Regions from separate parts of the Faecalibacterium duncaniae genome, predicted to be linked through region 2. Evidence: predicted binding sites of a transcription regulator. Region 2 holds the regulator's gene; each other region holds the start of a gene.
What was found. The regulator HrcA, encoded in region 2, represses chaperone genes, less so after heat shock. The targets are predictions, from matches to a motif close to TGTTAGCACTCNNNNNNNNNGAGTGCTAACA.
Positions count from the first base shown of each region.

Region 1 (10,125 bases), 840 kb from region 2:
TCCTACAGCAGCGGTCTGGACGAGAACGGCTACTGGGAGGGCGTGAAAGCGCTTGACTATGTCACCCTGCCCGAGAACTTTGCAAGCCTTACCTTCAAGCGTTCTGAGATCGAGCCCACCGAGGAGGAGATCCAGAGCGAGATCGACAGCCTGCTCAGCGACCACGCCACTGAGAAGCAGGTAACGGACCGTGCCGCAGCGGACGGTGATACCGTCAACATCGACTATGCCGGTTCCGTGGATGGCGTTGCGTTCAGCGGCGGCACTTACAGCGGCTACAGCCTGACCCTGGGCAGCGGTACTTTCGTCGATGGCTTTGAGGATCAGATCGTAGGCCACACCCCCGGCGAGACCTTTGATGTCACCGTGACCTTCCCGGAGGGATACAGCGATTCTACCGATTCCGAGGGCAACACCGTTGTCCTGAGCGGCAAAAAAGCTGTGTTCTCCGTTACCCTGAACTACATCAGTGAGAAGGTCCTGCCCGAGCTGACCGACGCGTGGGTGGCCGAGAACTACGGCGAGAGCGATGATGTTCACACCGTGGAGGAGCTGAAAGCGCTCTACCAGAAGATGCTCTACAACACCAACCTGCAGAACGCCATCATGGACGACCTGCTGGCGAACTCCACCTTCAAGGAGCTGCCCAAGGAGGTCACCGATTATCAGGTGAACCAGTGCCTGAACTACTACTACACCATGGCCAACTACTACGGCTACGATCTGGACAGCTTTGTGCAGACCGCCGCTGGCTATGAGAACGCCGATGACCTGCTGGAGGGGATGAGCGACAGCATCACCACCTACTCCAAGGAGGCTCTGCTCTATCAGGCAGTGGCCGAGACACTGGACATCGTGCCCACCCAGGAGCAGATCGATACCTATTCCTCCTACACCGGCACCTACGGTGAGAACTACTGCACTATGGTCGCCCTGATGGATGCCGTCACCGATGCGCTGACGGAGAGCGCAGTGGTGAGCTGAGTGCCCTGCCCCCCTATCAAGAGAACTTGTGCCGCTTCGGGTCCGCCGGGGCGGCATTTTTGTCTTGTTTGCAAACAATTTGTGAATTGTTGCCGTACCATCGAAAACCCTATTGACAAAGTGGGGTGTTTGGAGTATAGTTTTAGCAGTCGAACAGATAGAGTGCTAAAAATGAAATGGCAATCAATCTGAAAGACTGCTGAAATAACATTTTCGGTACGAATGGAGGTCGATTCTATGAATACCAATCAATATACGCAGAAAACGCTGGAAGCTCTGCAGGCTGCCCAGCAGCTGGCTGTGGAGTACCAGCACAACGCTTTGGAGCCGGAACATCTGCTGCACGCCCTGGCTTCGCAGGAGCAGGGCCTGATCCCGCAGCTTCTGCAGAAGCTGAACGTGGACCCGGGCAGCTTTGCCGCTGCCGTGGCCGAAAAGCTGTCGGCCCTGCCCCGGGTGTCCGGCTCCGGCCGTGACCCCGATAAGGTCTATATCTCGCAGGCAACGGATAAAGTCCTGAGCGCCGCCGCCCGGGAAGCCAAGGCCATGAAGGACGAATACGTCAGTGTGGAGCATGTGTTCCTGGGCCTGCTGGATGAGCCGACCCAGAACACCACGGAGCTGTTCCGCGCCTTCAACATCAAGAAGGATGCGTTCCTGCAGCAGCTGACTGCCGTGCGCGGCAACCAGCGCGTGACCAACGACAACCCCGAGGATACCTACAACGCTCTGCAGAAGTACGGCCAGGATCTGGTCGATCTGGCCCGGAAGCAGAAGCTGGACCCCGTGATCGGCCGTGATCAGGAGATCCGCAACGTGATCCGTATCCTGTCCCGTAAGACCAAGAACAACCCCTGCCTGATCGGTGAGCCCGGCGTTGGCAAGACCGCCATCGCCGAGGGCTTGGCCCAGCGGATCGTGCGCGGCGATGTGCCCGAGAACCTGAAGAACCGCACCGTGTTCAGCCTGGACATGGGTGCACTGGTGGCCGGTGCAAAGTACCGCGGCGAGTTTGAGGAGCGCCTGAAGAGCGTCCTGAATGAGGTCAAGAAGAGCGAGGGCAAGATCATCCTCTTCATTGATGAGCTGCACACCATCGTGGGTGCGGGCAAGACCGACGGTGCCATGGACGCGGGCAACCTGCTCAAGCCCATGCTGGCCCGGGGCGAGCTGCACTGCATCGGCGCAACCACGCTGGACGAATACCGCCAGTATATCGAAAAGGACCCCGCTCTGGAGCGCCGGTTCCAGCCGGTGCAGGTGGATGAGCCCACAGTGGAGGACACCATCTCCATCCTGCGTGGCCTGAAGGAGCGCTATGAGGTGTTCCACGGCGTGAAGATCAGCGATAATGCGCTGATCGCCGCCGCAACCCTCTCTGACCGCTATATCACCGACCGTTTCCTGCCGGATAAGGCCATCGACCTGGTGGATGAAGCCTGCGCCATGATCAAGACTGAGATGGACAGTATGCCCAGCGAGATGGATGATCTGGCCCACCGCATCACCCAGCTGCAGATCGAGCAGGTCAGCCTGAAAAAGGAGACCGATGCCCTGAGCCAGAGCCGCCTGCATGAGCTGGAAAAGGAACTGGCCGAGCTGCAGGATAAGTTCCGCAGCATGAAGGCAAAGTGGGAAAACGAGAAGAACGCCATTGGCAAGGTACAGACCCTGCGTGAGCAGATCGAGCAGACCAATGCCGCCATTGAGAAAGCCCAGCGTGAGTATGACCTGAACAAGGCTGCTGAGCTGAAATACGGCAAGCTGCCCGAGCTGCAGAAACAGCTGGAAGCGGAGGAAAAGCTGGCCAACGAGAAGAAGGAGGACAGCCTCCTGCGTGACCGTGTGACCGATGAGGAAATTGCCCGGATCGTGGCCCGCTGGACCGGCATCCCGGTGGAGAAGCTGGTGGAGGGCGAGCGCGAGAAGCTGCTGCACCTGGACGATGTGCTCCACAAGAGAGTCATCGGTCAGGACGAGGCCGTGACCAAGGTGAGCGAGGCCATCCTGCGCAGCCGCGCCGGAATCGCAAACCCCAACCGCCCCATCGGCAGCTTCCTCTTCCTCGGCCCCACCGGTGTGGGCAAGACCGAGCTGGCCAAGGCGCTGGCACAGGCTCTGTTTGACGATGAGCGCAACATGGTGCGTATCGATATGACGGAGTATATGGAGAAGTTCAGCGTCAGCCGCCTGATCGGCGCGCCTCCGGGATACGTGGGTTATGAGGAGGGCGGTCAGCTGACCGAGGCTGTCCGCCGCAAACCCTACAGCGTGGTGCTGTTCGATGAGGTGGAAAAGGCCCACCCCGATGTGTTCAACATCCTGCTGCAGGTGCTGGACGATGGCCGCATCACCGACAGCCAGGGCCGTACCGTGGACTTCAAGAACACGGTCATCATCCTGACCTCGAATCTGGGCAGTGACATCATCCTGAACGATCTGGAGCAGCGCCGGGCACAGGGTTCCAACGAACTCAGCGACGAGGCAAAGCATCAGATCGACCTGCTGCTGAGAAGCAAGTTCCGCCCCGAGTTCCTGAACCGTTTGGACGAGATCGTCTACTACAAGAGCCTGACCAAGGACGAGATGCGCAAGATCGTGGATCTGCAGCTGGCAGACCTGCGCAGCCGCATGGACGAGGGCAAGCATCTGAATCTGGACGTGACCACCGCCGCCAAGGACTACATCATCGATTCTGCCTACGACAGCGTCTATGGTGCCCGCCCCATCAAACGGTTCATCCAGAGCCGGGTGGAGACCCTGATCGCCAAGGCGATCATTCAGGGCCGCTATGCCGAGGGCAGCACCCTGACCGTGGATTACGACGGAAATGCCCTTGTGCTGAAATGATTTTCCACAGTTTTACCAGTTTTGTACCTCTGTGCCGGCTGTAATGCTTGCATGGGGGTGCGGAATATGATATTATAACAAGTAACATTGATGTGCTTTTCATCGCGGAACAGCCACGGTGGAAAGCACATTTTTGTATCCCTAGGAAAGAACTCCTTCCGTCATCGCTGCGCGATGCCACCTCCCTCGGTGAGGGAGGCTGACCGTGCGGCAAGGCTCCCTCTTTGAGGGCGCTGGCTGTGAAGCAGACTGAGGGAGTCCGTTCTTTAATAAAAAACAGAAAGTTGAGTGTGATTTTCCTTTATTATGGACGATGGCAGTATGACGCTCTGGGTAGCGCTGGTGATCCTGGTGGGTTTCTCCGCCTTTTTCTCCGCATCCGAGACCGCATTTTCCTCCCTGAATCAGATCCGCCTGAAAAGCCGCGCCGAGGACGGCGATTCCTCTGCCGCCCGGGTGCTGGCCATGGCGGAGCAGTATGACAAGCTGCTTTCCACCATCCTCATTGGCAACAATATCGTGAACATCGCCGCCGCTTCCATCGGCACCATCCTGTTTACCCGGATGCTGGGTGCCGAGCGGGGCGCTACGGTGTCCACCATTGTGCTGACGATCATCGTGCTGATCTTTGGCGAGGTGACTCCAAAGAGCCTGGCCAAGGAGATGCCGGAAAAGGTGGCTACGGCAGTCTCGCCCTTCCTTGTGCTCCTGATGGCCCTGATGACCCCGCTGACCTGGCTGTTCACCCAGTGGAAAAAGCTGCTGGGCCACTTTGTCCACAGCGGCGAGGCCGATACCATCACAGAGGGTGAGCTGATGACCATGGTCAGCGAGGCTGAAAATGACGGCGAACTGACCGACCGGGAAAGCGAGCTCATCCGCAGCGCCATCGAGTTCGATGACGTGGAGGTGGAGGAGATCCTGACCCCCCGTGTGGATGTGGTGGCTGTGGAGGATGATATCCCGCTGGAGGAGCTGGCCCAGACCTTTGCGGAGTCCGGTTACTCCCGTCTGCCTGTCTACCACGGCACCATTGATAACATCATTGGTGTGGTACATGAAAAGGATTTCTATATCGCCCGCCTGAAAAAGGCGACCAAGATCGATGATCTGGTGGTGCCCACCCTGTATACCACGGGCTCCACGCAGATCTCCCAGCTGCTGCGCACCCTCCGGGAGCAGCACCACCACCTGGCCGTTGTTGTGGACGAATACGGCGGCACCGAGGGTATCATCACGCTGGAGGATATCCTGGAAGAGCTGGTGGGTGAGATCTGGGATGAGCACGACGAGGTCACTGAGGACTTCCGCAAGCAGTCGGACGGCAGCTGGCTGGTGTCCGGTTCTGCCAGCGTCGATGATCTGTATGAGGAACTCGACCTGCCGGAGGAAGAGGACATCGATTCCAATACCGTCAACGGTCTGGTGCAGGAAAAGACCTGCCATCTGCCCAAGGTAGGCGACCGCTTTACCCTGGGCGAGTACGATGGTGTTGTTACCCGCACCGCCAAGCGCCGCGTGACGGAAGTGCGCCTGACCCCCGCCGCCCCGGCTGAGGATGCCGAGAAGGACGACGAAAAGGATAAGCGCTTCTCCCGCCTTGCACAGCGCGGGGAGAGCCGCTGACAGGAAGCGTAAGATAGAAACAGTGAAACGCCGCCGGGTGGAGCTTTTGGCTCTGCCCGGCGGCGTTTTCTTGATTCAAGTCCTTGCCCGCGGCCCTGCACTGTGCTAAACTGAATAAAATACAGAACGCAGGAGGACAAGGAACTTGAAACGGATGTCGAAGTTTGCGCGCCGGTGTGCGGCGCTGATGCTGGCGGTGGTGCTGCTCTGCATGGCAGTGCCTGCCGCCTTTGCAGCGGAAGGGGACACCCTGCCCGCCGGTGCCACCACCATGGGCGGTGCCAACACTACTCTGATCCCGGACGAGGAGGAAAACTGCCTGAGCTGGCTCTTCGGCTCTGGCGATACCATCACCATGCCCTACCTGAACGTCAAGGGGCAGGGCCTGCGCCGGAACGTGACCCTGGATCTTGAGGACTGTCTGGTGGGCATCACCTACACCGAGCTGGGCTCCATCGGCAGCTATGTCAGTGACGCGGCGGCACAGCAGGCGTGGAAAGCGCAGGCGGTGGCTATCCACTCCTATCTGGAATACCACAAGAAATACGGCTCTTCGGCCAACGCGCTGGTGTACACCCCCGTGGATCAGATCCCTTCCTCTGCCCGCAGCGCCATCCGCAGGGCAGTCTCTGAGGTCAAGGACGAGGTGCTGACCTGCAACGGCAGCGTCATCGATGCAGTGTGGTCGGCCAGCGCGGGGTACAACACCCAGACCGGCGTGTACGGCACCTGCTCCGGTCTGGATGCCTGGGGCACCGATGTGCCCTATCTGCAGAGCGTGGAAAGCCCCTACGAGGAGCAGTATCACAACCTGATGCGCCGGATCATCGGCAAGGATTACCGCTACATCGAGTATAACGACAGCAAGACCGGCCAGCCCTACGAGAGCGCCGACACCACCCATAAGGATCTGGGCGGCTTTGTCCAGTACAATACCTTTGTCTCGAACGGAAAGAGCTACCGCTACATCGGCCAGTTCGTTTCCTCCCGTTATTGCTTTGATTTCAGCGCGGACGAGAACGGAACCCCCTGCATGAACTACTATGGCTTCGGCCACGGTGTGGGCATGAGCCAGTGCGGCATGGTGGGCTATGCGCAGGAGCAGGGCATGGGCTACCGGGACATCCTGCGCCACTACTATACCGGCGTGTCCTTTGGCACGGTGGGCAGCGGCAGCTCGAACGGCGGCCTGTTCGGCTGGCTGTGGAGCCTGCTGGGGCTGTAATAAATTTTGCACCGGAAAGCGCAGGAAATGCGGAAAAGCGCTTCTCAAACGGGACGAAATCTGGTATACTATTATAGTTTGTAAAAATGCGTCTGGGCGGCGGAATGGCCCAGTGAAGTGGAGAAGTCGGAATGCAGTTGGAGAAAGCAAAGGAAACAAAGCAGGACATGGAGCGCTGCCGCCTGCTGGCACAGCGCATTGCGGAGGAGCTGGCCCCGGCAACAGCTGCGGTGCTGAACGCCGAGACCCCGGCACTGGAAAAGGCCCTGCACCGGGCGGGCGTGGATGCCAACCCCTTTACAGTGGCTGCCCGGCAGGCAGACCTGCTGGTGGTGGAGGACCCCGCCTGGGTGGAGATGCCCGCGCAGCTGCCCGGACAGGTGCTGCTGGTGTTTACCGGCAGCAACGTGGCTGAGGGCTGGGCCGAGGAACTGGCCCGCCGGGGCTACTACCGGGATTTCCGCTGGCGCAGCCGGGGCCGTGCCCAGCAGTCGGCTCTGTACTGCACGGTCCAGCCTGCCACCGCCGAGATGATCGCGGGCTATGAGAAGGAGTTGGATCTCCTGCGTGACCGGATGGTGCGTGCCGAGCGCACCTGCAACGAGGAAGCCGCCCTCATTGAGCGGCTCCGCAGCGATCTTTCCCTGAGCCGCAGCCATGCCAAGAACCTGGAAAAGACCCTGAACGAGGTGACCAGCTCTACCTTCTGGAAGCTGACCTGGCCCATGCGGTATGTTGTCAGCAAGAGCCGCCAGATCTGGCACACCTTCCCGCTTTTCGTCCTGCTGGGTGAGCTGCGCCGGGACGGCATCTCGGGTGTGCGGGAGCACGCCCGCGCCAGGCGGGAGTATGCCGCCCTCTTCCCGGGGAACCTCCTGCGGGCCGACCGCTTTGCCCCGGTAGAGCTGCTGGTCAGGCAGGCGAACGATCAGCCTGCCGGTCCCAAGATCAGCATCGTGGTGCCTCTGTACAACACCCCGCTGGATTTCCTGGACGAGATGCTGGATTCCGTGGTGAACCAGACCTACAAGAACTGGGAGCTCTGCTGCGTGGATGCCGGTAAGGACGAGGCCGTAGGCCAGCATGTGCAGGCCCGTGCGAAGGCCGATGCACGCATCCGGTATCAGAAGCTGGAAAAGAATGAGCTGATCCCCGGCAACACCAACAAGGGCTTTGAGATGGCCACCGGTGAGTATATCGCCCTGCTGGACCACGATGACCTGCTGCATCCCTGCGCCCTGTGGTACGCGGCCAGGGCCATTGCCGAGCAGAAGGCCGACTTTGTCTACACCGACGAGGCGACTTTTGAGGGGAAGCCGGAGCATGTGGTGCTCTACCACTTCAAGCCCGACTTCATGCTGGACAACCTCCGCTCCAACAACTACATCTGCCACCTGACCGTGTTCAGCCGCGCCCTGATGGAGCGGGCCGGCGGCGGCGAGCGGATGGAGTACAACGGCAGCCAGGATTACGAGCTGTTCCTTCGCCTGACGGAGCAGGCTGAGAAGATCGTTCACATTCCCCATGCCCTGTATTACTGGCGCTCCAGCCCCGGCAGCACGGCGGCAGATATCTCCGCCAAAACCTACTGCATCGACGCAGGCATTGCGGCCCTCAAGGCCCACTATGCCCGCTGCGGGATCGCTGTGGACGATGTTGCCCTCATCCCCGGCACCCCGGGCTATTACAAGACCGATTACACCATTGAGCACCCGGGCCGGGTGAGCATCCTCATCCCCACCTGCGACCACATCCGGGATCTGGAGCTCTGCGTGGATTCCATCTATGCCCGCACCACCTACCCGGATTTTGAACTCATCCTCATCGAGAACAACAGTAAGCAGCCCGAGACTTTCCGCGCCTACGAGCGGATGCAGAAGGAACACCCGGACAACCTCAAGGTCGTGACCTGGGAGGGCAAGGGCTTCAATTACAGCGCCCTGAACAACTTTGGTGAGCAGTATGCCACCGGCGAATATCTGCTGCTGCTCAACAACGATACCGAGGTCATCACCCCCAACTGGCTGGAGGAAATGGTCATGTACGCCCAGCAGAAGCGGGTGGGCTGTGTGGGTGCAAAGCTGCTCTACCCCGATGACACCATTCAGCATGCCGGCATCGGCTTTGGCATCGGCGGCGTGGCGGGCCACCTACACAAGTATTTCCCGGCAGCATCCGATGGCTACATGGGGCGGCTGAACTATGTGCAGGATGTTTACGGCGATACCGCCGCCTGTCTGCTCATCCGCAGAGAAATCTATGATGAGATGAACGGCCTGGACGAGAGCTATGCCGTGGCCTTCAACGATGTGGATTTCTGTGTCCGTGTGCGGGAGGCGGGCTACACCAACGTGTTTACCCCCTTTGCCCAGCTCTACCACTACGAGAGCAAGAGCCGCGGCACCGAGGACAACCCCGAAAAGCAGAAGCGCTTCCAGGGCGAGGTGCTCCGCTTCCAGGCCCGCTGGGGAGACCTGCTGGCCGCGGGCGATCCCTGCACCAACCCCAACTTTGATATCCAGCGTGAGGACTTCACGCTGAAGATCCTGCCTTTGGAGTGAATTGATGAAACTATCAGCCTGTATTGTTGTATATAACGGCTATGACGAGGCGCTGAAGGCGGCGCAGACGGTGCTGCACTGCACGCGCCGCTACCCGGTGACCCTGTATCTGGTGGACAATGCCAGCCCGGACGGCAGCGGCAAAAAGCTGGAGCAGGCCGTGGCGGACGGCCTGCTGGCAGCAGGCCCGGGCCAGCAGGTGGTGGTGCACTGCCGCACCGAGAACGGCGGCTTTGGCACCGGCCATAATATGATCCTGCCCGAGCTGGACAGTGATTTCCACTTTATCCTCAACCCGGATATCCAGCTGACCGCTGATACCCTGAGTGATCTGGCCGACTGGATGGCTGCCCACCCGGATGCCGTGATGGCCCGGCCCTCGCTGGTGTTCCCGGACGGCAAGCCCCAGCAGCTGCCCCTGCGCCGGTGCGCCCTGCGGCCCATGCTCTACCGCCAGCTGCCCCGGCTCAGCTTCTGGAAAGGCCAGAACGACCACTACCTGATGCTGGATGAGGACCTGACCAGGCCCATCGAGATCGAGTTCTGCACCGGCAGCTTTTCCGGTGTGCGCACCAGCACCTTCAAGGCGGTGGGCGGCTTTGACGAGAGCTACTTCATGTATGTGGAGGATGCGGACCTCACCCAGAAGATGCGCACCCGGGGCAAGGTGTATCTGGTGCCCCAGTATACCGCCATCCACGCTTGGCACCGCGCTGCCCACCGGGATCTCAAGCCCGCCCTCTGGCAGACAGGAAACCTGCTGAAGTATTTCCATAAGTGGGGCTTCAAGTGGTAAGAAACGCTCCACCATCGCGATGTGCTGCCGCCGCAGGCGGCTGAACGGTTCTGTTTGACGGCCTGTTCCGGAAAAAATTCTGG
Region 1 covers NZ_CP048437.1:629,813-639,937, forward strand. The annotation lists gene GXM22_RS02965 (trigger factor) at 1-984, shown strand, start outside; gene clpB (ATP-dependent chaperone ClpB) at 1,222-3,834, shown strand; gene GXM22_RS02975 (HlyC/CorC family transporter) at 4,141-5,460, shown strand; gene GXM22_RS02980 (sporulation protein SpoIID) at 5,615-6,685, shown strand; gene GXM22_RS02985 (glycosyltransferase family 2 protein) at 6,817-9,246, shown strand; gene GXM22_RS02990 (glycosyltransferase) at 9,251-10,042, shown strand.
Region 1: a site for HrcA is predicted at 1,125-1,155, ahead of clpB (ATP-dependent chaperone ClpB). Genes of this name have one in related genera too.

Region 2 (10,125 bases):
AGATAAAACATATCCTCCGGCAGGCCCAGCACCTCCAGAAGTGCCTGACGGCACCGGGCGGGCCCCGCCGCTCCGTAGCAGTGGGCAAGGCTGGCAGTCTCTCCGTTGAAGGGAACCGTCAGCTCCCCCGGCACGGCCAGCAGGTTCAGACTGTTCTGGGCGGCGTTCAGGTAGACCAGCAAAAAGCCCGGCTGCTCCCCGGCGGTGCAGAGAAGCAGGGTCATCCGGTGCTCGGCCCGGGGCAGCTGGATGGGCACCCCGCTCTGGGGCTGGGCGGTCTGGATGCGGGTGCGCACCATCTGCCGGGTGAGCAGGACTGTGCCGCCCACCAGCGGCAGAAGCACCAGAAGTGCCGCCCCCAAAGCCGCCCAAAAGGGCCTCCAACCGTTCTTGTGCATCCCGTGTTCCTCCGTTCCGTTTTGGAACAGGGTGGGCCGGGATGCGCTTTTTTATACAGAAACCGCTGCCCGGGCATGAAAACGCCCCCTGTGCCATACAGTAGAGCACAGGGGGCGTTTGTGTATGTGGGAGAGCTTGGCGCGGGTGAACGCGGTGGTCGGCGGTGTGGTATGGGGGCCGGTGGGGCTGGCGCTGCTGTTTGGCACCGGCTGCCTGCTGACAGTGCGCACCGGTTTTTTCCAGCTGCGGTATTTCGGGTACTGGATGCGGCACACCATCGGGGCCATCTTCCTGGACCGGAATGTGACCGCCCACACGGACGATGAAGCCATCAGCCAGTTCCAGAGCCTTTGCACGGCGCTGGCGGCGACCATCGGCACCGGCAACATCGTGGGTGTGGCGGCAGCCATTCTGGCAGGCGGGCCGGGGGCTGTGTTCTGGATGTGGGGCATGGCCCTGCTGGGGATGATGACCAGTTATGCCGAGAACGTGCTGGGCATCTGCTACCGCCGCCGGGATGCCGCCGGAAGATGGTGCGGCGGGCCCATGTACTATCTGGCCGAGGGGCTGGGCGGCGGCTTTGGCCGGGCACTGGCGGTGCTGTTTGCCTGCTTTTGCGTGCTGGCCAGTTTCGGCATGGGGAATATGAGCCAGATCAACTCCATTGCGGGCAATCTGCAGGCGGTGTTCCGGGTGCCGCCGGTGGCAACGGGCATTGTACTGGCCCTGCTCACCGGGCGGGTCATACTGGGCGGGCTGAAGCGGGTGGCCGCAGTCACGGAGGCCATCGTCCCGCTCATGGCCCTGTTCTACCTGTTCGGGGCGCTGACCGTGGTCTGTGTCCATTGGGCGGCTGTCCCAGCGGCATTCGCGGCCATCTTCCGGGGGGCGTTTGGCTTGCAGGCCGCCGGGGGCGGGGTGCTGGGTTACGGCATGGCCCGGGCCATCAGCTGGGGATTCAAGCGGGGAGCCTTTTCCAACGAAGCAGGACTGGGCGCGTCGGTGCTGGTGCACTGCGCGGCCAACGTGGAGGAGCCTGTCCAGCAGGGAATGTGGGGCATGTTCGAGGTGTTTGCAGATACCATGGTGGTCTGCACCCTCACGGCCCTTGTGGTACTCACCAGCGGCCTTGTGGATCTGGACACCGGTGCGGCCCTGACCGGCGTGGAAGGCTCCGCACTGGTGGGGCAGGCCTTTTCCACGGTGTTTGGGGCGTTCGGGCCGCAGTTCATCGCGGTGTCGGTCCTGTTGTTCGCCTATTCCACTACGCTGGGGTGGAGCCATTACGGCACCCGGGCAGTGGTGTATTTGCTGGGGGAGTGTGCCGCCGCAGGATATAAACTGGTGTTTGCGGCTATGGTGCTGGTGGGTGCTGTGATGAAGCTGGATCTGGCCTGGGCGCTCTCCGATACCTTCAACGGCCTGATGATGCTGCCCAATCTTGTGGGCGTGGTGGGGCTTTCGGGAGTGGTGGTCCGGGAGACACAAGCGTACCTGAAACGAAAATGACCCTCTCCGTCCCTGCAGTCTGTCTGTCAGATGCGGGATGGAGAGGGTCATTCTTTATCGCTTCTTTTTATTCGGCTTCGGGGCAGGCCGCTTCAGGCTCCGCACCGCGTCACGCCCGGCGGCGATGCCGCTGCCAAAGGCCCAGTGCAGGTTGAAGCCGCCGCAGCTGCCGGCGCAGTCCAGCGTTTCACCCACAAAGTAAAGGCCGGGGCAGCCCTTGAACTGGAAGCTGGGGGTCACTTCGGTCAGGCTCAGGCCGCCGCCGGTGGTCTGGGCCTGCTTCCAGCCGCAGGGGGTCAGGCCCTCGAACAGCCAGTGCTTGGCCGCGTTGGCCAGCACCTGCCAGGCGGCATCCGGCAGGGTGTCCACCGGTTTTTCAGGCAGCTTTGCCGCTGCCCACAGGGCGCGGCCCAGCTTGGGATTGAGCAGACCTGTCCAGAAATCCGCAGGTGCCTTGCCCGGCAGCAGGGGCACCCGGGCCGCAAACAGGGCGGTCAGGGCAGTCTCGTCCAGCATGGGGAAGAGGTCCAGCTCCACAGCCGGGCGCTTTGGCCCCCGCCCCGGGGCCAGATGGCCGGACAGCTGCATGATGCAGATGCCCGAAAGCCCGTAGTCCGTGAACTGCACCTCGCCGTTTTCCACAGCCACGGTGCAGTGGCGGTCGAGGTCCAGCAGGGTGGCAGCGGCCTTGGCCCGGATGCCGGCCAGAGATCGGTTGGGCTTTGCTGTCTGCAGGGCGGTCAGGCAGGGGTACAGCGGCTCCAGCTTTCCGCCGCACTGGGCGGCGAATCGGGTGCCGAAGCCGTCGGTGCCGAACTGCGGCCCGGCATTGCCGCCCATGGCGCAGATGACGGCATCGGCCCGCAGGGTCTGGTCCTGACCCTCGGCATTCTCACACAGGATGGTATAGCCGCTGCGGTTCTGGCTCAGGGTCTGCACAGTGCAGCCGGTGCGCACCTCCACGCCCAGCCGGGCAAGGTGGCCTTCCAGCAGGGCCAGCACGTCTGCGGCCTGGTTGGAGTAGGGGTACACCCGCCCGGCCTCATCGGTGCGGGTGTACAGGCCCAGCGCCGCGAACCATTCCAGCGGTGCGGCGGCATCCACCGCGGCCAGCAGGTGCCGCAGGGCGGCGGGGTCAGCGGTGAAATACTGCTCCGGTGCAATGCCGGTGTTGTCCAAATTGCAGCGGCCGTTGCCGGTGGCCAACAGCTTTTTGCCGCACCTGGGGTTGCGGTCCAGCACCGTCACCCGCACTGCCCCTGCCGGGGCAGACTGGGCGGCGGCCAATGCGGCGGCAAGGCCCGCTGCACCGCCGCCCAATATCACGATCTGCTGCATAAGAGCACCCCCTCAGAAATCCATACATTTTATTATAACATACACAGCAGCAAAAGGATAGAAGAATGCCCCAAATTTGCAGCGAATAATCTTTGGCGAAAGCCTTGACAGAAAAAGCAGAATTTGGTAGTGTTGATTCGACGGAATTGCGTGGTTTCGCAGGCTGTGGAAATGCAGCCGGAAAAGGGCAGAGAGTTGGGACTCTGCTGAGGAGAAGCTGAATATGTGGAAGAAAAAAGAAAGATGGACGGCAGCTGCGCTGCTGCTGGCGATGGTCGTGGTGACAGGTCTGTGCTGGTACATCCTGTACATCCGGCAGCAGTTCTATGACGAAGGCACCCGCAACCTGCTGGAGACCTATGAGCAGGTGGATAAGGCGTTTACCATCTTCAGCCGGAGCAACTGGAACATGCTGAACGAGTGGGGCAAGAGCCTGCAGGCTGCCAATGAGGAGGGCCTGGCGGAGGAACGCCTGCGCAGCTATGAGGCCGAGCGGGAGATCTGGCGGTACAGCAGCGTGTATCTGTTCAATGAAAACTGCGAATATTGGAGCATCCGGGGCAAGCATGAAAAAGTGGATCACCTCTGGACGGCCTTTGAGGAGATGTACCGCACCGGCAAGCCTACGGTGTCCAGCTACATCATGCGGAGCGGGGAGCGCCGGGTGGTATACTCTGCGCCCATTGCGCCGGTGGAGATCGACGGCACCACCTACACCAGCCTTGCCGTGAGCTATCGGAATAAGACCATAGAGGAATTGATCGGCGGCAGTGCTTACGGCGGCCAGAGCGACTGCTACATCATCCATCCCGATGGCGATGTGATGCTCTCGGAGGAGCCCAAGAGCGAGATCGAGGACTGGATGGACAACCTGTTCGACTACCTGCAGAAGTATGCGCAGGTGGATGCGGGCACACTGACCCGGGCCCGGCAGGACGTGGCAGAGGGCCGCAGCGGCAGCCTTTCCTGCTGGCTTGAGGGCAAGAACTATTATCTGGTCTACCAGCCTGTGGGCTTTCAGGATCTGTCCATTGTGGGCATCGTCGGCCGTGACGTGGTGGACAGTGGAATGCGGAAGATCCAGAACGCCACCATCCTGCTGCTGGCTGGGCTGTTCTTCTGCGCAGGCATCGTGCTGGTGCACGGTGTCCGCATCGATGCCCGCCTGCGCGTGGAGGAAAAGGAGCGCGCCCTCCGGCAGGAAGAGGAGGCCCGCCAGCAGATGGAGGACCTGGCCAACACCGACGGCCTGACCGGACTGTATAATGAACGCTATTTTGACGCATTGTTGAAAGAAAACGAGCTGAACAGGACACCGTTTGTCCTGTTCTACCTCGACCTTGACCGTTTCAAGCCTGTGAACGACCGTTACGGCCACGATGTGGGCGACCAGCTGCTCAAGGAGGTGGCCAGCCGCCTGCGGGGCTGCGTGCGGGAGAGCGATGCGGTGTTCCGCATCGGCGGGGATGAGTTCGCCCTCATCGTCAACGGAGCCATAACGGAGGGGTTCTGCAAGAGCCGGGTGGAAAAGATCAAGGCAGTCATCCGGGAGCCTTACCGCCTGAAGGATGCAGAGGTGCAGGTTGGCACCAGCTGCGGCTGTGCGGTCTACCCCTGCGACAGCGATGATGTGCGTGCCATCCGCATCCTGGCCGACCACCGGATGTATGAGGATAAGCAGCGCTCCGGCCGGAGCTGAATGAATAATTCCTTTCCTGTTTCCACAGAATAACCATACTTCACAGAAATCTGGAAGCAAAACCGGAACATGGAAAGGAAGGGAACCTTATGAAAGCAACCGGCATCGTGCGCCGCATCGATGAGCTGGGGCGGGTGGTCATCCCCAAGGAGATCCGCCGCACCCAGCGCATCCGCAGGGGAGACCCGCTGGAGATCTTCACAACAGGGGACGGCGAGGTCATCTTCAAAAAGTATTCGCCCATGGGGGAACTGAGCGGGGTGACGGCCCAGTATGTGGATGTGCTGAGCAAGTGCTTTGCCCTGACGGCCTTTGTCTCAGACCGGGACCGCATTCTGGCGGCATCCGGTGCGGGCAGGCGGGATCTGGCAGACCGCAGCGTGAGCCAGCCGCTGGAAAAGCTGATGGACAGCCGCAAGCCCTACCAGAGCGATGGCAGCCCCGAAAAGGCATTGCTGCCCTGTGAGGGCTCACCCCGGGCGCTGCTGTGCGCCGTGCCCATCATTGCGGCGGGGGATGTCACAGGCAGTGTGGGCCTGCTTACGGAGGACCGCACTGCCCAGCCCGATGCCGCCCAGCTCAAGGCGGTGAACGTGGCGGCGGCATTTCTGGCAAAGCAGATGGAGGAATGATCTATTATATAGGAGAGCCGCCGCAGGGCGGCTCTTTTTTGTGGGGCCTTTATGACAGAATTATGAATCTTTCAAAACTTTTCTGAGAAGCTATTGACAGCGCCGCAAAATTGGATATAATGGTCTTAGCACTCAGGAAGAAGGAGTGCTAAAGAACGAAAAGCGAACGAAGGAGGCAGGCGCTATGACGATGGATGCACGCAAACAGCGTGTCTTGCAGGCAATCGTTGCGCTGTATGGCCTCGAGGGCGAGCCCGTGGGCAGCAGTGTGCTGGCAAACTACTTTGATATGGCAGTTTCCAGTGCCACGCTGCGCAACGAGATGGCCGCGCTGACCAAGCTGGGTCTGCTGGAGCAGCCCCACACCAGCGCAGGCCGTGTCCCCAGTGCCAAGGGCTACCGTTATTATCTGGATCATCTTCTCAACGATGACCAGCCGCTGGACCGTGTGACCCGCGCCCGTGTGGACGCGGTGTTCGCAAGCCTTGACCACGAGCCGGAAAAGCTGGCACAGGGTGCCGCCAAGGCGCTGGCCGCCATCAGCGGCTGCACCGCCGCCGTCAGCACCCCCTGTGCTGAGGATCTCTGCATCGCCCACTACGAGGTGGTGCAGGTGGGCCGCAGCGCCGCAGCGGTGCTGGCTGTGACCACTGCCGGTTATGTCCGCACCCGTGTGGCGCGGGTCCGCACCGGTCTTTCCCGGGAAAATGCAGCGGCGCTTGCCGCCCTGCTCAACCGGAATCTGACCTTTGTGGCTCCTGTTGATCTGTCGCCCCGGCTCCTTGCAGAGCTGTGCAGCCAGATCAGCCCGGAGCTGGTGCCGGTGATCAGCGCTGCCGCCGCCATCCTGCAGGATTCCACCCAGCCCCATGTGTATCTGGGTGGTGAGCAGTACCTGCTGGACTGGCCCCAGCTGGACGGCAAGGTGGGCAGCATCCTGAGCCTGCTGAACGACGAAGAGCAGGCCGCCGCCCTCATTGCACCCCCGGCAGAGCAGAGCGAGAGCATCCTGCTGGGCGAGGATCTGGAACCTCAGATCCCCGGCCTGTGCATCGTGAGTGACCGGTATCTGGTGGGCGGAGGCCTCTGGGGCTCCGTGGCCCTCATCGGCCCCACCCGGATGCCCTTCCAGAAGCTGATGCCGCTGCTCCACACCTTTGCCGATCAGCTTGGCGAAGGAATGAGCGGCAAACGAAAAGATACCCCGCAGGCAGCCGCACCCCGGCGGACTGTGATCTATAAGGAGGACCTGGAATGAGCGAAGAAACAAAAAAGACCCCGCAGGCAGAAGAACCTGCCGTGGAGCCCAACACCGCCGAGCAGGCCGCCCCGGAAACTGCACCTGAGCAGGCAGCGGCTCCCGAGACGAACGCTGAAGCGGCAGACCCCAAGAAAAAGGATGGCTTCTTCAACAAGAAGGCCCGGGAGCTGGAGGCCGTGAAGGCAAAGCTGGACGCGGCTGAGAAGAATGCCAATCAGGCCAAGGATCAGCTGCTGCGGATGGCCGCCGAGTATGAGAATTACCGCAAGCGCTCCACCCGTGAGGCTGACCAGAAGTTCAACGACGGTGTGTCCTTTGCCGTGAACCAGATCATCCCCATTCTGGATACGCTGGATATGGCGGCCAACGCCCCCACCACCGACGAGAATTACAAGAAGGGCGTGACCATGACGCTGGACAAAGCCGCCAAGGCGCTGAACGCCCTCCATGTGGAGGAGATCGAGGCGCTGGGCAAGCCCTTTGACCCCAACTTTATGAATGCCGTGCAGCAGATCCCCGCCCCCGATGGGCAGGAGAGCGGCACCGTGATCACGGTTTACCAGAAGGGCTACAAGCTGGGCGATAAGATTGTCCGCCATGCCACCGTTGTTGTGGCAGAGTGATTTTGCAAGACCCCGCAAGGGTTTTCAAATATAACATCCGCTTGGTAACATTTGAGCATCACATAAACAAAAAACGTTCTGAATTTGAGAGGAGCTTTCATTATGAGTAAGATCATTGGTATCGACCTTGGTACTACCAACAGCTGCGTGGCTGTTATGGAGGGCGGCGAGCCCGTTGTTATCGCTAACTCTGAGGGTGCACGTACCACCCCGTCTGTTGTCGGCTTCACCAAGACCGGCGACCGTCTGGTGGGTCAGGTCGCAAAGCGCCAGGCCATCACCAACCCTGAGAACACGGTGGCTTCCATCAAGCGTTATATGGGCACCGACCACAAGGTGACCCTGAACGGCAAGGAGTACACTCCCCAGCAGGTCAGCGCTATGATCCTGCAGAAGCTGAAGGCAGATGCTGAGGCTTATCTGGGCGAGACTGTCACCGATGCAGTCATCACCGTTCCTGCATACTTCAACGACAGCCAGCGTCAGGCAACCAAGGACGCAGGCACCATTGCCGGCCTGAACGTCAAGCGTATCATCAACGAGCCCACTGCCGCATCTCTGGCATACGGCATCGATAAGGAAGAGGACCAGAAGATCATGGTCTACGACCTGGGCGGCGGCACCTTCGATGTCTCCATCATCGAGATGGGCGACGGCGTGACCGAGGTTCTGGCCACCAACGGTGATACCCACCTGGGCGGCGATGACTTCGACCAGCGCATCATCGACTGGATGGCAGATGCGTTCCAGAATGAGAACGGCATCGACCTGCGCAAGGATAAGATGGCTGCACAGCGCTTGAAGGAAGCTGCTGAGAAGGCAAAGATCGAGCTGTCCAGCGCAATGAGCAGCCAGATCAACCTGCCCTTCATCACTGCTGACGCTACCGGCCCCAAGCATCTGGATATGACCCTGACCCGCGCAAAGTTCAATGAGCTGACCGCTGATCTGGTTGACCGCACCATGACCCCTGTCCGCAAGGCTCTGCAGGATGCAGGCCTGCGTCCCTCTGACCTGAAGAAGGTCCTGATGGTCGGTGGTTCCACCCGTATCCCCGCTGTCTACGATGCAGTCAAGAAGGAACTGAACTGCGAGCCCTTCAAGGGCATCAACCCCGATGAGTGCGTGGCTGTGGGCGCTGCCATCCAGGGCGGCGTTCTGCAGGGCGATGTCAAGGGCCTGCTGCTGCTGGATGTCACCCCGCTGAGCCTGGGCATTGAGACCCTGGGCGGCGTGTGCACCAAGATCATCGACCGCAACACCACCATCCCCACCCACAAGAGCCAGGTGTTCTCCACTGCCGCTGATAACCAGCCCTCTGTTGAGATCAACGTTCTGCAGGGCGAGCGTGAGTTTGCCCGCGACAACAAGAGCCTGGGTGTGTTCCACCTGGATGGCATTGCTCCGGCTCCCCGTGGTGTGCCTCAGATCGAAGTTACCTTCGATATCGATGCAAACGGCATCGTGAAGGTCAGCGCGAAGGATCTGGGCACCGGCAAGGAGCAGAACATCACCATCACCGCTTCCACCAATATGTCCAAGGAAGATATCGACAAGGCTGTGAAGGAAGCTGAGCAGTTTGCTGCCGATGATAAGAAGAAGCGTGAAGAGGTCGATATCCGCAACGGTGCTGATCAGATGGTGTTCCAGACTGAGAAGATGCTGAAGGAGAACGGCGACAAGATGCCCGCTGACGTGAAGAGCGAAGCTGAGGCAAAGCTGGCCGACCTCAAGACCGCTGTTCAGTCCGGTTCCATCGATGAGATCAAGGCAAAGCAGGATGAGCTGAGCCATGTCTTTGAGAAGATGTATCAGGCTGCCGCTGCTGCCCAGCAGGCTGCAGGCGCACAGCCCGGCCCCGATGCTGGCGCAAACAACCAGCAGAAGCCCAACGATGACGGCGTTGTGGACGCTGACTTCAAGGAAGTCTAAGTTCTGACACAAACGGCAGATGCCCGGCCAAACCGGCGGGCAGGCGTGCCGGATAAAAGCAAAAGCCGCTCCGGTTTTGCCGGGGCGGCCTTTGCTGGTTTTATAGAGGTATGGTTATGGCACAGGAAAAGCGCGATTACTACGAAGTGCTGGGAGTATCCAAAACGGCCACCGATGCGGAGATCAAAAAGGCTTACCGCAAGCTGGCCATGAAGTACCACCCGGACTACAACCCCGGCGATAAGGATGCCGAGGAAAAGTTCAAGGAAGTCAATGAAGCCAACGAGGTGCTTTCGGACCCGAAGAAGCGCCAGCTGTACGATCAGTACGGCTTTGCCGGTGTGGACCCCAGCTATGCAGCCCAGAACGGCGGCGGCGCGGGCGGCTTCAGCGGCTTTGGCGGCGATGGGGTCGATCTGGGCGATATCTTCGGTGATATCTTTGGCGGCGGTTTCGGCGGCTTTGGCGGCTCTGCCCGTCAGGCAAACCCCAACGCCCCCCGCAAGGGTCAGGATATCCGTGTGCGGATCACCCTGAGCTTTGATGAGGCCGTGCATGGCTGCAAGAAGAACATCACCATCACCCGCCAGCAGGAGTGCACGGAGTGCCATGGCAGCGGCTGCGCCGCCGGCAGCAGCCCCGAGACCTGCCCGGACTGCGGCGGCCGCGGCTATGTCATCCGGCAGCAGCGCACTCCCTTTGGCGTGATGCAGACCCAGCAGCCCTGCTCCC
Region 2 covers NZ_CP048437.1:2,894,193-2,904,317, reverse strand. The annotation lists gene GXM22_RS14015 (hypothetical protein) at 1-398, opposite strand, end outside; gene GXM22_RS14010 (alanine/glycine:cation symporter family protein) at 523-1,908, shown strand; gene GXM22_RS14005 (BaiN/RdsA family NAD(P)/FAD-dependent oxidoreductase) at 1,963-3,246, opposite strand; gene GXM22_RS14000 (sensor domain-containing diguanylate cyclase) at 3,470-4,945, shown strand; gene GXM22_RS13995 (stage V sporulation T C-terminal domain-containing protein) at 5,035-5,577, shown strand; gene hrcA (heat-inducible transcriptional repressor HrcA) at 5,762-6,835, shown strand; gene GXM22_RS13985 (nucleotide exchange factor GrpE) at 6,832-7,461, shown strand; gene dnaK (molecular chaperone DnaK) at 7,564-9,393, shown strand; gene dnaJ (molecular chaperone DnaJ) at 9,510-10,125, shown strand, end outside.

Region 3 (10,125 bases), 1.4 Mb from region 2:
TAATTCTTCATGCAAAATAGAAAAAAGCATTGCAAAAGGGGTATTTCTTTATGGCTGTAATGAAAGATGTTGCAAAACTGGCCGGCGTTTCCATCTCGACTGTCAGTTTTGTTTTGAATGGAACTGCAAAAGAGCACAAAGTTGCGGATAAAACTGCCCAAAAAGTACTCTGTGCTGCGCGTGATTTGGGATACCAGCTGAATGCGCCGTCTGTTATTTCCCCTTCTCAGCTTACCATCGCACTGTTTTTTCCATCTGTCTCTCTCAGCGCAGAAGTCAACCTCTTCGCTTCTGCAATGGAACGACAGATTCAACAGACAGACACCCCTTTTAATCTTCTGCTCTGCCTCTACGAACGAGGTCAATTGGAAATGCGAATCCGGAACCTTGCACCTTCCGCATATACAGCAGCCATTGTTGTTGCTGAATCCGAATCCGACCGAAATGCATTGGAAAAACTGCCAAACACGCTGCCGTTGATTCTTTTCAATGGCACAAGTCGTAATTTCTGCAGCGTATCCTGCCAGACAGAGGATTCCATCCGACAGGCCGCGCAAATCATCTCCGCAAAAAACTATCACAACATCGTCATTCTATCCGGAGTTCAGCCTGATTGTTCCGAAGATGATACGCTGAATCAGCTAATGATTATTTTGCATCAGCAGGGAATCCCGATTTCACTCCAGCAATGTTTCTCCACAGAAAACTCTTATCAAGGAGGGGCTATCGCAGCAAGACGTATCCTGAACCTTTCTGAGAAGCCGGAACTTGTGATCACGATGAACACAACTCTTGCCTTTGGTGCGATCCCTCTTCTGGCTCGAAATGACTTTATTTTTACGCAGCAGGCCGAACTTCTCAGTTTTGGACGAATGGAAGACCGGAATCACCTGAGCAACTATATTCCCTCAATCTCTTTTATTGGAATCCCGATGTCTTTAATTGCAGAAGATTGCTTTACGCTGGCACTTCGTCTTGCTCGTGGGGAACTAAAAGCCGCCGAGCATGTTCGCTGTCAGTCCAATCTGATGCTGAATGCCAGTTTTACGATTTGATACTAGGAGCCTGCTGCATCCGTTCTCTTTATACAAAATGCCGCCAGTGTATCATGTGAAATCCATCACACGGTACACTGGCGGATATGCTTTTATCCCTTATGGCCAGTTACAGCCCCCCACATCCATATTCATTTAGACAGACTGCGGAATTCCAGTGGGGTGACGCTATAAGTTTCTGCGAATACCTGCGCAAACTTGCCTTGATTTTCATATCCGACGGCATTTGCGATCTCAATAACTTTCATATTATGCTGGGAGCAACCTTCCAGTTGACGGCCAATGAGGCCAAAGTTCTTTAATGTGTAGCCATCTCCGCAAAAGAACAGGAACCAGCCTTTACAATAAAAAACAAAAAGTCCCGCCTGAATTCACTTTCAGGCGAGATGTCTTTCAATATGACTGCTCTGGCGGCATAATCCCCTGTGCTGATCTGATATAGGTGATGCAGATTCTCCTCGGTAATCGTATTCTGACGATTCGCGATAAACTCCAGTCCGCGCTTCATACCATAGATGCGGGCTTCTTGTTCATCACGAGGGGCATAACCATCGAGGATATAACGGATACTGCTGCGGGTCGAGCGGATACTTTCAATTTGAAAAGTCGCATAAATTTCCTCGGTCATCGCCGACAAACCGAAGTTTTGTCCACTGACAGGGACAGAGAGCAACTGCTTCATACCATTTGTTGAAATTTGCGCGAGGTTCGGCAGGTAAAACAGCTTATTTCCAGAAAAATCAGTCAACGGCAGAGGCTGCGCAAAGTTTTGCCGCAGCAATTCGGCAAATTCTTTGACGCTGACAGTCGAGTACTTGTATTCCATCCGATTGAGTTCAAGCAAATGCTTATCTGAAAGCATTTTGGCAAACTGTGCCCCATCCATTCTGCCCACCTCGCAGTTGATACTTATTGATACTATATAGTATCAATATATCGATTCTTTATAAAAAAGTCAACCGAAACAGGCCGAACCAACTTTTTTCCATACTTTCCGTCAAAATTCCCGTGGCACAGCCACGAATCACATCTCCATCGGCTTATTCCCCACTTCGTCCAGATACGCATTCAAAAATTCCGCTGCAAGGCTGTTGGGACGGATGTTTTCTCTGGCTTCCTGTGGGGTGAACCACTTGCAGCGGTCCACCTCGTGGTTGATATGCAGTGCCTTTGCGGTTCTGACGAAAGCCGTAAAGTTGCACATCAGCGTGTTAGACGGCTCAAAAAACTTGGTACGGTTGAACCGGAGGTGCTCTACTTCCAACCCGGTTTCTTCCCGGACTTCCCGCACCACGGCGTGTTCTTCTGCCTCACCGCGGTTCACATATCCAGCCACCAGAATATAAGAGGGCTTGCCGTACCGCATTCAAAGCAATGCTTCTGAATCATTTTTACACTCCAAACACTGTTTTCGTCAGCCGGATACCTGCTGTCGTTTTCATCGTATGTTCCATAAAGGTTCGGATTGCCTGCTGACCGTACCCGCTTTCGGACGCATTGACGATATAATCCGCCTCAATCAGAATTTGATAGTCAATGCCGTCGATCTGCGCCGGGCTATGGTGGTGCCCTACCAGATAGGCCACACGGTCGATCTGTTCTGCTGTCATGCCGGTATCCGCCAAGAACTCCCGCACCAGCGGGGCACCCTCCTGCTCCTGATATTTACCATTGGTGTTGCCGTACTTTTTGCGGCAGAGCGGGCAGGCGATATCGTGGGTGATGGCCGCCACCTCCAGAATAAACTGCGTGTCTGCGTCCAGCCCCTCCAGCTCACCAATGGTTTTGGCATAGGTCCACACGCAGCTCAGGTGCGTGATGTCATGGATATTCCCTTCGGAAAAGGCGATCATCTTTTCCATGATCTGTGCAATGGTCATCATTTGTTTTCACTCCCGTTTTTAACACTTAAATGTTCACCTTGATAAACGCGAATTTGTTTACTGTTTCTTATCATTGAAGTAAATGATAAATGCTCCCATCACAGCAACAGCAAGAATAACGCCCCACTCTGGTGCATTGACCCAATTTGCAAAGATGGCACCACTTATATACCCAACAATTACGGTTACGATCATTGCTAAAATCGCTTTCCCCATACAATCACGCTCCTCGTCAAATTTCGATTTATCAAATAAGAATTTCCGTCAACTTTTCTCTTGATGCGGCTCGTTTCTAAGAGTAGGAACGAACTGTTCTGTTGCCGGAGACGGACCATTCGGGTCGGTCTCCGGCAGTATTTTTGTTATCGCGTATTAAAAAACAGCCGGAACGACTTTCTGCTGCGCTACATCGATGATGCCGTATGTATTCAGTCTGAGTTTGGGAATGACCGGAAGGCTGACGAAGGCGAGGGTCATAAAGATGCCGATATCTTCCGCTACACCATGTGCCTTGAGGGCATCGTTCAGCGCCTGCATTTTCGCCGCAACGCTCTCTGCGCTTTCGGTGCTCATCAATCCGGCCACCGGAAGCGCAAGTTCTGCCACGACCTGTCCATCTGCCACAAACGCAAGTCCGCCTTTGTTTTTCCGCACAGTGTTGCCGGCCAGCATCATATCGGTATCGTTGTCCCCTGCCACGATCAGGTTATGGGAATCATGTGCGATGCTCGATGCAACGGCTCCGCATTTCAGGCTGAAGTTTCCTAAAAAGCCAATGCCCACATGGCCGGAGTGATGATGCCGCTCAAAAACGGCCAGTTTTACGATGTTGTGTTCCGGGTCCACACCGGGAGCTTTGCCCGGATGCCGTTGGAACGGGATGATTTTTTCCTCCGTAAGCAGCTCGCCCCGGTTCAGGCAGATGACACGCTCCTGCTCCCCGCTTTCCCGAAGTTCCAGGTCCTGCAGTGTGATCTCATCCAGATCAAAGGAATCCATAACGTGGGAAAATCTCACACGGTCGATGTCAAGCGGTGCGGGTTTCAGCGTTTTTCCGTGCTCGGCCACCAGCGTGCCATTCTTGTAAACCTGTTCGACCGTAAAGGATTCCAGATCAGAAACCACAACCAGATCTGCCCGGTACCCCGGTGCTACGGCACCGCGCTGCTTGAACCCAAAATACTGTGCCGGGACCAGCGTTGCCATTTTGACGGCCACTGCCGGGTCTGCGCCCAGCCGGATCGCTTTACGGATGTTGGAATCGATGTGTCCGCTGTCCAGCAGGTCACCGGGGTGCTTATCATCCGTCACCAGCATACAGCGGCTGCAATAGGGCTCCCGGAACAGCGGCATCAGGGCCTCCATATTTTTGGCAGCCGTTCCTTCCCGGATCATGATGTATTGTCCGCGCCGGAGTTTTTCCATGGCTTCCTCGATGTTGGAGCACTCGTGATCGGACTGAACGCCTGCCGCAATATAAGCATTCAGGTCCTTAGCGCTCAAAAGCGGCGCATGGCCATCCACGATCTTTCCCGCTTCGGTGCAGTCGCGGATCTTCTGCAGGATCTTCGGGTCACAGCGCACCGTTCCGTAGGCATTCATCAGTTCCGCAAGCCCCAGCACACGGGGATCGCCGTAGTAAGGCCGGAGCTGTTCTGCGTTCAGCACCGCACCGGATTCATCCAGATCCGTGGCCGGAACACAGGAGGGCAGCATGAAATAAACCGAAAGGGTCAGATTTTTTGTCGTTTCCAGCATAAAATCCAAGCCTTCCAGCCCCGCAACGTTCGAGATCTCGTGCGGGTCTGTGACCACCGCAGTGGTACCGTGGGGCAGCACTGCCTGCTCGAAGGCCGGACCACAGAGCATGGAGCTTTCGATGTGGATATGCCCATCGATCAGGCCCGGGCAGACATATTTGCCGTGCAGATCAACTTCTTTCCGGCCATGATACGTTCCCACGCCCACGATCGAATTTCCGCTGATGGCAATGTCAGCGGTGTCGATCTCATCGGTAAACACATTGACGATTCTGGCATTTCTCAAAACCAGATCGGCCAGAGCATCTCCTCTGCCTGCCGAGATCCGGCGTTTCAGTTCATCGGACTGCATAGAAACATCTCCTCTCTCTGAAGTTCGATTTTTTCACCTGTGGATCGGTTCTGCCCTTATTCTACCACGCCCTGCCGCTGCGGAAAAGATGTCGGGAAACAAAAATGGCCCCGGAGGGCTTGTTACAGCTCTCCGGGGCCACCTTATGTGCGTGTGTGACTTGGCGCACACCGTCAGCACTCCACTGCCACCTTGATCACGCCGTCCCGTTTCTTTTCAAACAGCTCGTAGCCCTCTGCGATCCGGCGCAGGGGGTAGGTGTGGGTGATGAGCGGTTCGGTATCGATCTTGCCTTCTGCGATGAGACGCAGCGTTTCTTCACAATCGCAGCCGTCCACGCCGCCGGTCTTAAAGGTGAGGTTTTTGCCGTACATTTCCGGCAGCGGCAGGGTCTGCGCCTTATCGTACAGTGCCACCACCGTCACAATGGCGTTGGGCCGTGCACACTCCCATGCCAGCCGGAAGGTGGAGTCTGCCCCTGCCACCTCCAGCACCACATCGGCCCCGCCGTGGTCGCTGTGGGCACGCACAAAGGCGGCGCAGTCCTCCGGCTGCACGGTGAGCACCTGCGGGTAGTGCCGACGGATGAACTGCAGGCGGCTTGCGTCCTTTTCACAGACGATGATGCGCTTGGGACTGTGCAGCATGACGCACAGCAGCGTGCAGATGCCAGTCGGCCCTGCACCGAGGATCAGCACGGTATCCTCGGGGGTGATCTCCGAAATGCGTGCCGCCCAAAAGCCGGTGGCCAGCACATCGCCCACCAGCAGCGCCTGCCGATCGGTGACGCCGTCCGGGATCTTGTTCAGTCCCTGATCCGCAAAGGGCACCCGGACATACTCCGCCTGCCCGCCGTCGATGCGGCAGCCCAGTGCCCAGCCGCCGTTTTGATCGGTGCAGTTGTTCACGAAGCCCTTTTTGCAGAAGAAGCACTCTCCGCAGAAGGTCTCCACGTTCACCGTCACCCGGTCGCCGGGTTTCACATTGGTCACCGCACTGCCCACTTCTTCTACGATGCCCACCATCTCGTGCCCTACGGTGATGCCGGGCACCGCCCGGGGCACGCTGCCGTGCTTAATGTGCAGGTCGCTGGAGCAGATGCTGGCAAGGGTCACCTTTACAATGGCGTCCCGCTCGTGCTGCAGCACCGGCTTTGGTTTTTCCATCAGGGCAAACGTCCCCTCTGAAACATAGGTATAGGTCAGCATGCTTTTTACCTCCATGCGCTTTGATATTTCCGGACTTGAGTATACCACGCAGCTCTCCGCCGATTAGATCTTGGGCTGATACTGCATGCTGGACACATTGTAAACGGTAACAAAAGCCTTGGGGTCTTCCCGGTTGATAAAGTTCATCAGCTTCTGATATTCGCTCTTGTCCACGATGGTAATGATCTCGTTGTGCTTTTCCAGATTGTATGCACCGATGGCCTCGTACATGGTCGCACCGCTGTGCAGGTCATGGAGGATGAACTGACGCAGCGTCTCCTCTTTTTCGGTGATGATGCAGACGCGGCGTTTGATGCTGTTATCAAAGATGAAATGGTCCAGCACGATGCCGTTGAAGTAAGTACCGAGGATACTCAGCACCACGGTCTTTTTATCGTAGACCAGGGCCGCGGAAAGCGCCACACACATTCCCGACAGAGACATGGCTTTTCCCAATTCCATGTGCAGGTACTTGTTCATGATCTTTGCCACGATATCCAGCCCGCCGGAGGATGCATTGCGGTTGAACAAAATACTCAGCCCGATGCTGACCACCAGAATATAGCACAGCACGTCCAGCTCCTGACTGCCGGTCATCGAGCCGAACTCCGGGAACAGCTTTTCAAACAGCCCCAGAAACACCGGCAGCAGCACACTGGTGTATACGGTCTTTGCGCCAAATTCTCTGCCGCAGGTAAAGAACCCGATGATGAGAAGCACGACGTTCAGGATCATCGTAATGACCGACAAGGGCAGCGGCACAAAATTGGACAGCACGATGCCAAGGCCGGAAATGCTGCTGACGGATGTATGGCTCGGCACCAGAAAAAAGAAAACGCCCGCCGCAATGATCGCCACCGCCCCGGTCAGGACTGCCGTCTCCCTCAGGACTGCGCCGGTCTTTTCTTTTACATCACTCATCTTTGTCCCCCTAAAATCAAATTTGTTTCACCGATTTCCTCATCTTTGTCGATGCGGACAAGGAGCCTACCGCCAAAGCGTTTGTATTCCATAGTGAAGTACCTCCATAAATTCCGAGTTGCTGTTCTCAGTATACCATGATTTTCCCTTGCGGAAAAGATAGCGAAACAAAAATGCCCCCGGAGGGCTTGTTGCGGCTCTCCGGGGGCATCTTATGTGCGTTGTGCTTTGGCGCACACGACCGGCGTTTTACTCGATCTCGATCAGGTTCGGGTTCTCAGGCAAAGCCTTCGTCTGCTGAGGAGCAGGCAGCTCGACGTGCAGGACGCCATCCTCGAACTTTGCGTGGATGTCTTCCTTCTTCACATCGCCCACGTAGAAACTGCGCGCGCAGGTGCCGGAGAAGGATTCGCGCCGCAGATAGCGGCCCTTCTTATCCTTTTCGTCGTTGCTGTGGCTGCGCACTGCCTGAATGGTCAGGTAGCCGTCGTTCAGATCCATCTGAACGTCTTCCTTCTTGCAGCCCGGCAGGTCAACAGCTACTTCGTAGCCGTTGTCCGTCTGTTTGACATCGGTCTTCATCATGTTTGCACCACGCTTACCAAAGGTATCACGAGCCTCACGGTTCATCATACGTTCCAGTGCAGCGTCATTCCAGAACGGATCGAAGAAATCATCGAACAGGTTTTCATGGAAAACAGTCGGCATAAGCATAAATCATTCCTCCAATCCCGGCGTTCGGGTCGGGGCAAAAAATCTGAAGCGTCCACTCGGAAAGGCTTTCCGGGGAGCCTTGCGGCTCTCCTTTTGCCCTTCCTCCTGAGCACGCCACTGTTATAGCACCGTTCATTAGCAGTGTCAATAGAAGAGTGCTAAAATTCACGAAAGAATAATACTTTTATAAAATCCTATGCAATCTTTTCAAAATTCAGTCGCATCATCGCATTTTATATCATCTTGGCAATCATGAAGCACAACAGTTCATATGCTTCCCGGATATCCTCCGGCAGACGTTTCAAAGTCTCGTCCCGCAGTTCCTGCGGCATCCCGTAAAAAGCTTCGGCAATGCCGCCGGTGACGCAGGCAAGGGTGTCGCTGTCGCCGCCCAGAGAGACCGCATTGCGAAGTGCATCCTCAAAACTGACGCTTTCCAGAAAAGCAATGATTGCTTCCGGCACAGTTTCCTGACAGGTCTCCACATGATGATAAGTCGGGCGTATCTCATCGCAGGTGCGGTTCAGGTCATAGCCGAAGGTCTGCTCCACATATTGTTTGATTTCCGGCTTGCTGTGGCCGGTACGGGCCAGAAAAATCACTGCCGCCGTGGCCTGCGCGCCTTTGATGCCCTCCGGGTGGTTGTGGGTGACTTCAGCGGTCACTTTTGCCATTTCCAGCGTTTTGTCCAGCGTGTCGAACAGCCAGCCCGCTGCCGACACCCGCATAGCCGAGCCGTTGCCGAAACTGCCATAGGGATTCGGATTTTCTGCGTGCAGCCACCGGCGGAACATCCCGCCGTAACCGGCATGGGGATATTCACGGCCCCAGAACCGCATTTCATGCTGCACTGCACAAAATGTTCTCTCCGGCAGACCCTTTCCGTCAATCAGACCAACTGCCACCGCAGCGGTCATGACGGTATCATCGGTGAAGTGCGATTTCTCGCTCAGCAGCGGAAAATCCTTGTGCTTGTAATTGTTGTGGTCAAATTCATAGGGACTGCCCACGATGTCACCCAAGATTGCTCCTAACATGGCTGTTTCCTCCCTTACCTATGATGCCGCTTCTGGAAATCAGCTTCGATTTGTTCTTTCCACTCTGCGCCGATGGACGCGCAGCAGGGTGCTTCCCGCATCCGGGAGACTGTCTCGCTAACAACGTGGTAGTTGACCGCCACGCCCTGTGCGTCATTCTCAAACCGCACCGCCCGGTCTGCCCCGATGCCGAAGCGGGCAGCTTCCTTCACGGCGTCCATGTTGGCACCGAGGAACAGGAACTCCCAGCCGTATTGCTCTTTTTCCCGCTCGATCATCCGGCGGATCTTCTCATAGCCAAACCGTTTGCTGGCGTTTTCCAGTCCGTCGGTGGTGATGACAAAGATGACCTTTTCGGCACGCTCGTCCTCCGGCAGATGGCGCTGGATATTCACCATCTTTTCCATGCCATAACCAATGGCATCCAGCAGCGCCGTGCAGCCCCGGACGTAGTAGTCCTTTTCGGTCAGCGGCGCAACAGCCTTCAGCGGAAAACGGTCGTGCAGCAGCTGCACCTCATGGTCGAACAGGATGGTGGTCACGTTGGCCTCGCCCTCCTGCTCCTTCTGCCGGGTCAGCATAGCATTGAACCCGCCGATGGTGTCCTGCTCCAGCCCGCCCATGGAACCGCTGCGGTCCAGAATGAAAACAAGCTCGGTAAGATTTTTCTTCATAATAAATGCCCTCCGTTTTGTGGTGTATCGCTTTCGTTGGCAAAAGGATACCACAAACCGAAGGGCAAAAGGTCAACGGGCAGGCGACAAATCACGCACCCAGCTGTTCCTGATCGTATTCAAACAATAGCGTATTGACCTGATTGATGTTATAGATTTTGTGTTCCAGGCAATACCGCACGATCCAGTCCCGCTTGGAGCCATCCGAAAAGGCATAGCCCGCACTCTTGAGCAGGTCGATGGTTTCATCTTCGGACAGGTGCAACCCAACCGCAAAGGCCAGCACGGTTTTCTTTTTGGGGTTGTAGTCGCGGTTGCACTGAATTTTGGAGAAATGCTGCCGGGAGATGTTGGACTGCTTGTACACGGTGGAGTCTTTCAGCCCCCGCTCGTCAATGAGCCGCAGCAGCCGAGTGGTGAAGCTCTCGCCAAGGTTGTCCATCAGGCTTTCCAGACTGCGGGCTGTCCTGGGTGCCGCGGCGGGTGCCGGAACTGCACCTAGCATCGGCAGGGCAGCATCT
Region 3 covers NZ_CP048437.1:1,159,793-1,169,917, reverse strand. The annotation lists gene GXM22_RS05610 (LacI family DNA-binding transcriptional regulator) at 51-1,055, shown strand; gene GXM22_RS15450 (helix-turn-helix transcriptional regulator) at 1,187-1,303, opposite strand; gene GXM22_RS05600 (Fic family protein) at 1,354-1,941, opposite strand; gene GXM22_RS05595 (NAD(+) diphosphatase) at 2,080-2,421, opposite strand; gene GXM22_RS05590 (HD domain-containing protein) at 2,447-2,938, opposite strand; gene GXM22_RS05585 (hypothetical protein) at 2,996-3,154, opposite strand; gene ade (adenine deaminase) at 3,311-5,050, opposite strand; gene GXM22_RS05575 (alcohol dehydrogenase) at 5,224-6,258, opposite strand; gene GXM22_RS05570 (YitT family protein) at 6,322-7,179, opposite strand; gene GXM22_RS05565 (Hsp20/alpha crystallin family protein) at 7,429-7,893, opposite strand; gene GXM22_RS05560 (ADP-ribosylglycohydrolase family protein) at 8,127-8,930, opposite strand; gene GXM22_RS05555 (vWA domain-containing protein) at 8,945-9,604, opposite strand; gene GXM22_RS05550 (macro domain-containing protein) at 9,696-10,125, opposite strand, start outside.
Region 3: a site for HrcA is predicted at 8,027-8,057, ahead of GXM22_RS05565 (Hsp20/alpha crystallin family protein). Genes of this name have one in related genera too.